2 regions of the Kitasatospora sp. NPDC088351 genome follow, and region 1 is predicted to be linked to the other one. Evidence: riboswitches for the same ligand, from Rfam matches in the RefSeq annotation. Region 1 holds a riboswitch; the other holds the start of a gene.
The links. Region 1 has a riboswitch for ZMP and ZTP ahead of AB0P06_RS02140 (bifunctional 5,10-methylenetetrahydrofolate dehydrogenase/5,10-methenyltetrahydrofolate cyclohydrolase). Riboswitches for the same ligand answer to the same signal wherever they lie in the genome.
Positions count from the first base shown of each region.

Region 2: linked by a shared signal. The riboswitch ahead of AB0P06_RS10330 (glycine hydroxymethyltransferase) and the one ahead of AB0P06_RS02140 (bifunctional 5,10-methylenetetrahydrofolate dehydrogenase/5,10-methenyltetrahydrofolate cyclohydrolase) in region 1 are both predicted to bind ZMP and ZTP.

Region 1 covers NZ_JBFBIL010000002.1:149,810-154,211, forward strand. Annotated here, with positions in the region: gene lanL (class IV lanthionine synthetase LanL) at 1-332, shown strand, start outside; gene AB0P06_RS02130 (SDR family NAD(P)-dependent oxidoreductase) at 861-1,613, opposite strand; partial or broken gene AB0P06_RS02135 (YciI family protein) at 1,973-2,227, opposite strand; ZMP/ZTP riboswitch at 2,315-2,400, shown strand; gene AB0P06_RS02140 (bifunctional 5,10-methylenetetrahydrofolate dehydrogenase/5,10-methenyltetrahydrofolate cyclohydrolase) at 2,422-3,282, shown strand; gene AB0P06_RS02145 (Imm10 family immunity protein) at 3,577-3,987, opposite strand; gene AB0P06_RS02150 (DUF1453 domain-containing protein) at 4,059-4,402, opposite strand, start outside.
Region 2 covers NZ_JBFBIL010000009.1:194,066-198,467, forward strand. Annotated here, with positions in the region: gene AB0P06_RS10320 (ABC transporter substrate-binding protein) at 1-1,292, opposite strand, end outside; gene AB0P06_RS10325 (ABC transporter permease) at 1,385-2,398, opposite strand; ZMP/ZTP riboswitch at 2,704-2,799, shown strand; gene AB0P06_RS10330 (glycine hydroxymethyltransferase) at 2,829-4,301, shown strand.

The DNA of each region.
Region 1 (4,402 bases):
TCACCCTGGCCACCGACGCGGCGGCCGCCTGCCGCGCGCTCGCCCCGAGGATGGGCCTGGTCGTCCAGTGCTGCGGCCTCGCGGGCGTCGGGGAACTCCTGATCGACCTGGCCCTGACCACCGGGGACGAACAGCACTGGCACGCCGCCGAGGAGATCGCCGGCTTGATCCTGACCCGCGGCGGCGGCCCGGTGGGCTCTCCGGTCTTCCCCGGCGGCAACCCCGCCACCGAGTCCGCAGCCTGGGCCGTCGGCACCGCCGGGGTGCTCTCCTTCCTGCGCCGCCTGCACCGCCGCGGCGGCCCGAGGCTCGGCATGCTGCTCCAGAGCTGATCCGCGACCACGGCGGCAAGACCGTCGCGGTTGCCCAGGTCAGCGCCGCGTGGCTCGGAGTGGGAAGTCGGCGGGTCCGACTTCCTGGTCCGCCGGCCGACCGCCCCGAGCCGGCCTCGGCCGTGGCCTGAACGAGCAGCGAGGAACGCGGCGCTGCTGCGAAGCGCATCCGGCTGCCACAGCAGGCACGGGGTGAGCAGACAGCCGGGCGCGCCGATGACCACCGGCTCGGACGGTTGTAGCCGACCCGCTCGGCCTTGCTGGGCTTGTGGCTGAAGCGGGCCTGCGGATCGTGCGGGGAGACGAGCTCCACCGATGACCACGGGGCCGGGGCCGGGGCGGGGGGGCAGGGTTCCCGTCGGCAGCTGCTGCGGACGGTGAGTGCGAGGGACTGTGGCGCCTGCTCAGCCGGTGCCGAGAACGGCCGGTACCTGTCCGTCAACGATGGGGCCGGTGACGCGGTGTCCTGCCGGACGCCTCCGAGCCGGTGTCGTACGGCCGGGGAGCCGCCCGGCAGGCCGGGGGGAGTCAGACGGCCGTGCGGCCGCCGTCCACGGGCAGTACGGCGCCGTGGACGAAGCTCGCCGCGTCGCTGGCCAGGTAGGCGATCGCTTCGGCGATCTCCTCCGGTTCGGCCGGTCGACCGGCCGGGGCCTGGGAGGCCAGGGCGCCGAGCTCCTCGCCCATGCCGGCCGTGCCCTCGGTGCGCACCGGCCCGGGGCGGACGGCGTTGACCCGCACCCCGCGCGGGCCGTACTCCGCGGCCCACGCCTTGGTCAGCAGTTCGACGGCCGCCTTGCTCGACCCGTACAGGGCCATGCCCGCGGCCCCGTACGCGGCGACCATGGTGCTCACATTGACGATCGCACCGTGGCCCCGTTCGGCCATCGCCGGCGCGAGTTCCGCCACCAGGTGGAACGGCGCCTTCACATTCAGCGCGTAGACGGTGTCGACCTCGCTCTCCGCCGCCTTCTCAGTGGGCCCGAACGGGTAGACGCCCGCGTTGTTCACCAGGATGTCGACCCGGCCGCCGCCCAGGTCCACGGCTTGCCGGGCCAGTTGCCGCACCAGCCGCGCCTCGCGCAGATCGGCGGCGACGAAGTCGGCGCTGCCGCCGCCGGCGCGGATGGCGGCGACCACGGACTCGCCGCGGGAGCCGTCGCGGCCGGCGACCAGTACATGCGCTCCCCGCTGCGCCAGCAGCGCCGCGGTGGCGGCACCGATGCCGCTGGTCGCGCCGGTCACCAGGGCCACGCGCCCGGTCAGATCAAACGAACCCATGAGGTTGTCCTCCGTGTCGGAAAGGGTGAGCTGACATACGGGGAAGCGCTCCTTCCCCGAGGGATTCCGTTCTCGTCATCGGCGATTCCCGGGGCCCGCTTGACCAACGACCACAGCGTGCGGCGGCCGAACAACCGACCCCGGTTGAGGTTCCCGTCCGGGGAGCGGATCGTGGGAGCGTCCCGGTCCGTCGTGCCGCGCGGCCCCGAGCAGGCGCGCGGCAGCCGAGCAGCCGTGCGCCACCCGAGCAGGGGCGAGCACGAGCACCCGAGGGGAACCCATGGCGTCCAGCAGACGCAGTCGCCTCCGCGCCGCCGCGGCGTTCACCGCGGCGGTCCTGGTGGCCGGCTGCTCCTCCTCTCGTCGAAGGCGAACGCGCGGGCGGCGGCGGAATCCGGCAGGTCGACGATGTGCACGCTGCCGGTGGGCGTGCCGCCGTCGCTGGAAAGGGTCGGGCCGCGGGCGATCATCTCCGTCGCGTACCGGTCCATGTAGGCCCAGTGCTCTTCCAGCAGTTCCTCGCGCAGCCCCTCGGAGCCGGGCCGATCGCGGTGGTGGACGAGGAACTCCGTGCCCGTAGGCTCTCTTGAACGAGGTAACCAGGTCGAGCGGATTTCATGGCGACGGCCGCTCGGCAGCCTCAACCGTTGACGGTCCTGCTCGTGACGACCTCGAACGCCGGGCCCTGTCCGCTAAAGTGAGGGCCGGGCCGTGACTGGCGCTGAGGTGGAGTACCACCGGGGAGCGGCCTGGCACTCTGTCGATGCCGTGCGCCTGGGCGACTCACCGTGAGGCTCAGGAGTGGCACGTGGCTTGGACAGAGACAGCTCGCCTGATGGACGGCACCGGTCTTGCCCGCCGCATCATCGAGAGCAGCACCGCGGCTGCCGCAGACCTCCGCCGACGCACCGGGACCGCCCCGTGCCTGGCTACCGTGTTGGTCGGAGAAGATCCGGCTTCGGTGACCTACGTCCGAATGAAGCGAGCCCGGTGCGAGAAGTCGGGCATCACGTCACGGCATGTGGCCCTGCCCGCCTCGATCAGCACCAGCGGCCTGATCGAAGCCGTCACCGACCTCTCCCAGGACGCCGGCGTGCACGGCATCCTGCTGCAACACCCCGTGGGTGCACACATCGACGAACGCGCCGCCTTCGAAGCGATCGCTCCGGACAAGGACGTCGACGGGGTGACCATGCATTCCTTCGCGGCGATGGGCTTCGGCCTTCCGGGCTTCGTGTCCTGCACCCCCGGAGGAATCATGCGTCTGCTGGAGGAGTACGACGTGGACCTCGCCGGGAAGCACGCGGTCGTGGTAGGACGCAGCGCGATCCTGGGCAAGCCCGCAGGCATGCTCCTGTTGGGACGCGATGCCACGGTGACGTACTGTCACTCGCGTACCACCAATCTGTCCGCGATCGTTCGGGAGGCCGACATCCTGCTCGCCGCGGTTGGACGGCCGCGTTTCATTACCGGCGCGGACATCAAGCCCGGTGCGGTGGTGATTGATGCGGGATACAACCCGGGCAACGTCGGGGACGTGGACTTCGAGACCGCCAGGAACCGGGCAAGTCTGATCACCCCCGTCCCCGGAGGTGTCGGCCCCATGACCATCGCCGTGCTCCTTGCCCAGACGCTGGAGGCGGCGTCACGTCAGCTCGGGACGAGTTGACGTGGGCTCTCGTGGGCCGGGCCGTCGCCCACGAGAGCCCTGGCTCACCGACACACCCCGGGCCCGCACCCGCACCAGCCGCCTCGAAGTGCTTCGCCCCGCCTGACCAGAGACGGGGCGAAACGACAGAGTTCGAATTCCACCAGCATCGTGCCGGGGCCCGATGCGCGGCCGCGGCATCGTCCCCGGTTACCGGGGCGGGTGGTGTAGTCGTTCTCGCCGTTCCACTCGTTTTCGACCCGCAGAGCGACCGGCTTCGGTAAGGGCGGACGGGGGCGAGGGTGGGTATGGCCGTCAGACGACGACGCGCGTGGGCAGGGCGTCGGCCCGTCCGTAGGCCAGGACCTCCGGGAGGACCTCGCGGAACCGGGCGAGGTCCTCGGCCGGCGCCTCGATGGTGGCCTCGATCTCGGGGTCGTCCAGCCCCAGGGCCGCCAGGTCCGAGGGGTCCAGGCTCACCCGGAGGACGTTCCCGGTCAGCACGACTTCGCGCACACATCCGTACGCGGTCCCCTGATCGGCCGTGACCAGGCAGTGGGTGTCGAATCCCAGGGCGATGTCCTGCTCGTCCGGCTCTTCTTCGCCGGACATGAACAGCAGGATGAAGCCGCTGCCGTCCGCGTGCTCGGCGAGGCCGGCCTCGGCGAAGTAGCTGTCGGGGTCCGTATCCGCAGCGGCGGCCCGGGCGGTGAACCGATAGGTCATGGCACGGTTCTATCAGGGGCGCTCATCGAGGTCGGGCGGAGGGTTGGACGGGTACGGGGCGTGGCAACGGGTCAGCGGGGGCGCGCCGGGGCGAAGGGGATGCCGGAGGTCAGGCCGCGGTGGCCGATCATCAGGGACTCGCCGAGGAAGCTCACCCCGATGGAGAGCTGGACGGGGCGTGCGTTCTCGTGCATGCCCAGCTTCGCCGCCAGGGCGCCGAAGCCGGCCGTGACCGCCAGGGTGCCGATCACGGCGAGGAAGGTCCGGCCGGTGTAGCGCTGCCACAGGACGCCTTCCCTTTCGAGGAGTTGGACGGTGGCCCCGCGGAGTGCGCCGAGTACCGCACCGAGGGCGCTGCCGGTGACGACCCAGATGAGGTCGGTGCCGGTCAGGTCCTTCGCCTTGGTCAGGGACA
Region 2 (4,402 bases), on a different contig from region 1:
GCGTACGCGTAGGTCAGGCCGGCCGGCGGCTGCTTGGCCTCGGAGAGGGCCTGCTTGGCGGCCTCCGGGTCGCCCTCCGGCTTGGCCGGGTACAGGTCGTAGGTCTGCCAGTCGACCAGCGCGGGCGAGCTGAGCGTGCTGGCCAGCTCGCCGATCCGGGTGCCGCCCTGGACCTGGCGGGCCTGCTGGCGAGGGTAGGCGAGGTGGAGGGCCTTGCGGACCGCGACGTCCGGCACCCGCTCGTTGTTGATCATCAGCTGGGTGACGAAGGCGCCCTGGCGGCCGGAGACGACCAGTTCCTTCGCCTTCGGGTCGGTGTCGACGGTCTGGTACAGCTCGGGGGAGAGCTGGGTGGCGACCGTGGTGGCGTCGGCGCCGCCGTCGCGGCCGGAGAGGATCTCCTGGTTGAGGTTGAGCGCCTCCTTGCCGAAGGTGAAGACGAACTTCTCCGGGTACTGGTTGCGGATCGGGTCGGTCTCCGCCTTCCAGTGCGGGTTGCGCTCCAGCACCAGCCGGGTGTTCTGGACGTGCTCGGCGATCCGGTACGGGCCGCTGGCGAACGGCAGCCGGTCGTAGTCCGTACCGGTGTCCTTGTCCTTGCGCACCGGCGAGGAGGAGGACTGCGCGGCCATGTACGGGACGTCGGCCTGCGGCTGCGGGAAGTGGAAGACGACGGTGCGCTCGTCCGGGGTCTCGATCGCGGCGAGGTCGCCGTCCTGCGGGCCGGAGTACTTCTTGCGGGCGTCCTCGTAGCTGGCCTCGCCGGTCAGCCACTGCGGCCAGTACGGCGGGCCGACCTCGTAGCCCTTGCCGAAGCTGCGCTCGATGCCGTACCTGACCTGCTGGGAGGTGATCGGCTGGCCGTCCTCCCAGGCCAGGCCCTCCTTGAGCTTGTACGTCCAGGTGCGGCCGCCGTCGGCGGAGGTGCCGGTGTCGGTGGCGAGGTCGCCGACCAGCCTGGCCTTGCCGTCCACCACCTGGTACTGGGTCAGCTGGCGGCCCCAGAGCAGCGAGGTGTTGTAGGTGGCGCCCGCGTACACCTTCTGCGGGTCGAGGTGGCGGAAGTCGGTGGTGTTGTAGACGTTCACCGTGCCGCCCTGGCGGGCACCGAGGACGGCGGGGGCCGGGCCGGCGCTCTCCTTCTCGGTGCCGAGCGCGGCGGTCAGCGGGGAGGTGTCCTTGGCGGCCGGACCGCCGGCGGCGGCACCGGAGCCCGCGCCCGCCCCGGCCGAGCAGGAGGTCGCCAGCAGCGCGGTGGCGACGACGGCGAGGGACGGTTTGATCCAGCGCATGGCGAATCTCTCCTTGCCCCGGTGGCCGGGGCTGGTAGGTGACATGAGGAGCGGCGGGAAGAAGAAGACGGAGAAGGCCGGCGGGCCGGGTCTCAGCGGGCGGCGCGCGGATCCAGGGTGTCCCGGACGGCGTCCCCGAGCAGGTTGAAGGCCAGCACGAAGAGCAGCAGCGCCATGCCCGGGAAGAACATGTAGGTCGGGTCGGCCTGGAAGACCTCGGAGCCGCGGGCGATCATCCGGCCCCAGTCCGGGATCGGCTCGGTGATGCCGACACCGAGGAACGAGAGCACCGCCTCGGAGGCGACGAAGGTCGGCACCGCCATCGTGGCGTGCACCAGAAGCTGCGCCCGGACATTCGGCAGGAGTTCGCGGACGACGATATGGAATCCGCCGGCGCCGAGCGCCCGGGCGGACTGCACGAAATCCCTTTCCCGAAGCGACCGGACGGAGGCGCGCAGGGAAAGCGCGAGCGGAATCCAGCCGAACGCGGAGAAGACCAGGATCAGCACCAGGAACTGCATCCACTCCGGTTCCGCGGTGCCGGGATCGACCAGCCGGGACTGGATGATCGGGCTGAGCGCGAGCAGCAGGAGCAGGGTGGGGAAGGCCAGCAGCACATGGGAGAGGAAGCCGAAGAGCCGGTCGGTGACCCCGCCCAGGTAGCCCACGGCGACGCCGACCAGCACCCCGAGGGTGGTGGTGATGACCGCCGAGGCGAAGGCGATCAGCAGCGAGGTGCGGATGCCGTACAGCAGCTGGGTGAACACGTCCCGGCCGAGGCCCGGCTCCAGGCCGAACCAGAAGTCGCCGGAGATACCGCCGTTGGGCAGCATCGGCAGCCCGCCGTCGCTGAGCAGGCCGGGCGTGTTCTGGCCGTAGTGCTCGACCGGGTTCTTGCCGTACAGGGCGGCGATCAGCGGCGCGGCGAGCGCGAGCAGCAGGAAGAGCAGGACGACGGCGAGGGCGGCGGCGCCGACCCGGTCGCGGCGGATCCGGCGCAGCGCGGCGCGCAGCGGGCGGTCCTGCGGAGCGGGGGGCCGGGCCCGCGGCGCGTCCGGGGCGCCCGGAGCGTCGGGCGTGCCTGCGACTGTCTCGACCACTGCCATGAGAGGCGTACTCCCCGAATTCTCCGCCGCCCCGTGGGTGAGGGTGCGCTGGTGTGCATTTCCGGACCGGCCTGCGGGGGTTTCCCGGCGGCCTGCCGAACGCCATCAGATCGGACACCACCGGACTTCCGCAAATCATTCCCGGCGGAACTCCGGGGCAATGTTTCGGGAATTGTGACGGCTTCATTCCGCTGCAATACTGCCGTTGCACTAGAACGCCCGTAAGGGGGCAAACCGGGCGATGCGCAGGGTGTCGTCCCGCATTCTGAGATCTCCGCCACACCCGCTGGGGCGTTGATACGATCCCAGGGAGCCGCGACTGGCGCGCACGGATGGAATCGACCATCGGGAAGCGGCTCCGTGCCGACGCACGTCAGTTGCCGAGCGCCTGGGCCGTCCGTACTCGTCCGCCTGCCACGAGGAGACCGCCTTGGCCACCCCTGCCACCCCCGCGACGCCGCACACCACCGCGAGCGCCGCCGCCAACACCGCGTTCCGCGGCGCCCTCGACGTCGTCCGCGACGTGGAGCCGCGGATCGCCGCCGCGATCGGCCAGGAGATCGAGGACCAGCGCGCCTCGCTCAAGCTGATCGCCAGCGAGAACTACGCCTCCCCGGCCGTCCTGCTCGCCATGGGCAACTGGCTCAGCGACAAGTACGCCGAGGGCACCGCCGGCCGCCGCTTCTACGCCGGCTGCCGCAACGTCGACACCGTCGAGACGATCGCCGCCGAGCACGCCCGCGCGCTCTTCGGCGCCGACCACGCCTACGTCCAGCCGCACTCCGGCATCGACGCCAACCTGACCGCCTTCTGGGCGGTGCTCTCCCAGCGGGTCGAGAGCCCGGCCCTCCGGCGGGCCGACGTCCGCAACGTCAACGACCTCACCGAGCAGGACTGGGCCGAACTCCGCCACGAGCTCGGCAACCAGCGGATGCTCGGCATGTCCCTGGACACCGGCGGCCACCTCACCCACGGCTTCCGCCCCAACATCTCGGGCAAGATGTTCGAGCAGCGCAGCTACGGCACCGACCCGGCCACCGGCCTGATCGACTACGACGCGCTGCGCGCCACCGCCCGGGAGTTCCGCCCGCTGATCCTGGTGGCCGGCTACTCGGCGTACCCGCGGCTGGTGAACTTCCGGACGATGCGCGAGATCGCGGACGAGGTCGGCGCGACCCTGATGGTCGACATGGCGCACTTCGCCGGGCTGGTCGCCGGCAAGGTGCTCACCGGTGACTTCGACCCCGTCCCGCACGCCCACATCGTCACCACCACCACCCACAAGTCGCTGCGCGGCCCGCGCGGCGGCATGGTGCTCTGCACCTCCGAGCTGGCCGAGCACGTCGACCGCGGCTGCCCGCTGGTGCTCGGCGGCCCGCTGTCGCACGTGATGGCCGCCAAGGCGGTCGCCTTCGCCGAGGCCCGCCGCCCGGAGTTCCAGCTGTACGCCCGCCGGGTGGTGGACAACGCCCACGCCCTCGCCGAGGGCCTGCTGCGCCGTGGCGGCAAGCTGGTCACCGGCGGCACCGACAACCACCTCGTCCTCGCGGACGTCTCCGGCTACGGCCTGACGGGCCGTCAGGCCGAGGCGGCGCTGCTGGACTCGGGCATCGTCACCAACCGCAACTCCGTCCCGCAGGACCCGAACGGCGCCTGGTACACCTCGGGCGTCCGGCTCGGCACACCCGCGCTCACCACCCGGGGTCTGGGCGTCGCCGAGATGGACGAGATCGCCGGCCTGATCGACACCGTGCTGCGCGGCACCACCCCGGCCGTCGGCCGCACCGGCGCCTCCTCCAAGGCCCAGTACACCCTGGACGAGTCGCTGCGCGACGGCGTCGCCAAGCGCGCCGCCGATCTGCTCGCCGGCTTCCCGCTCTATCCGGGCGTCGACCTGTCCTGATGGGCGCGCGGGGGTGCGGGGCCGGGCCGGGCCCCCCCCCACAAACAGCGCCCCAAAAAAAAAGAAAAAATAAAAAGGATAAACACACCACCCCAAACCCC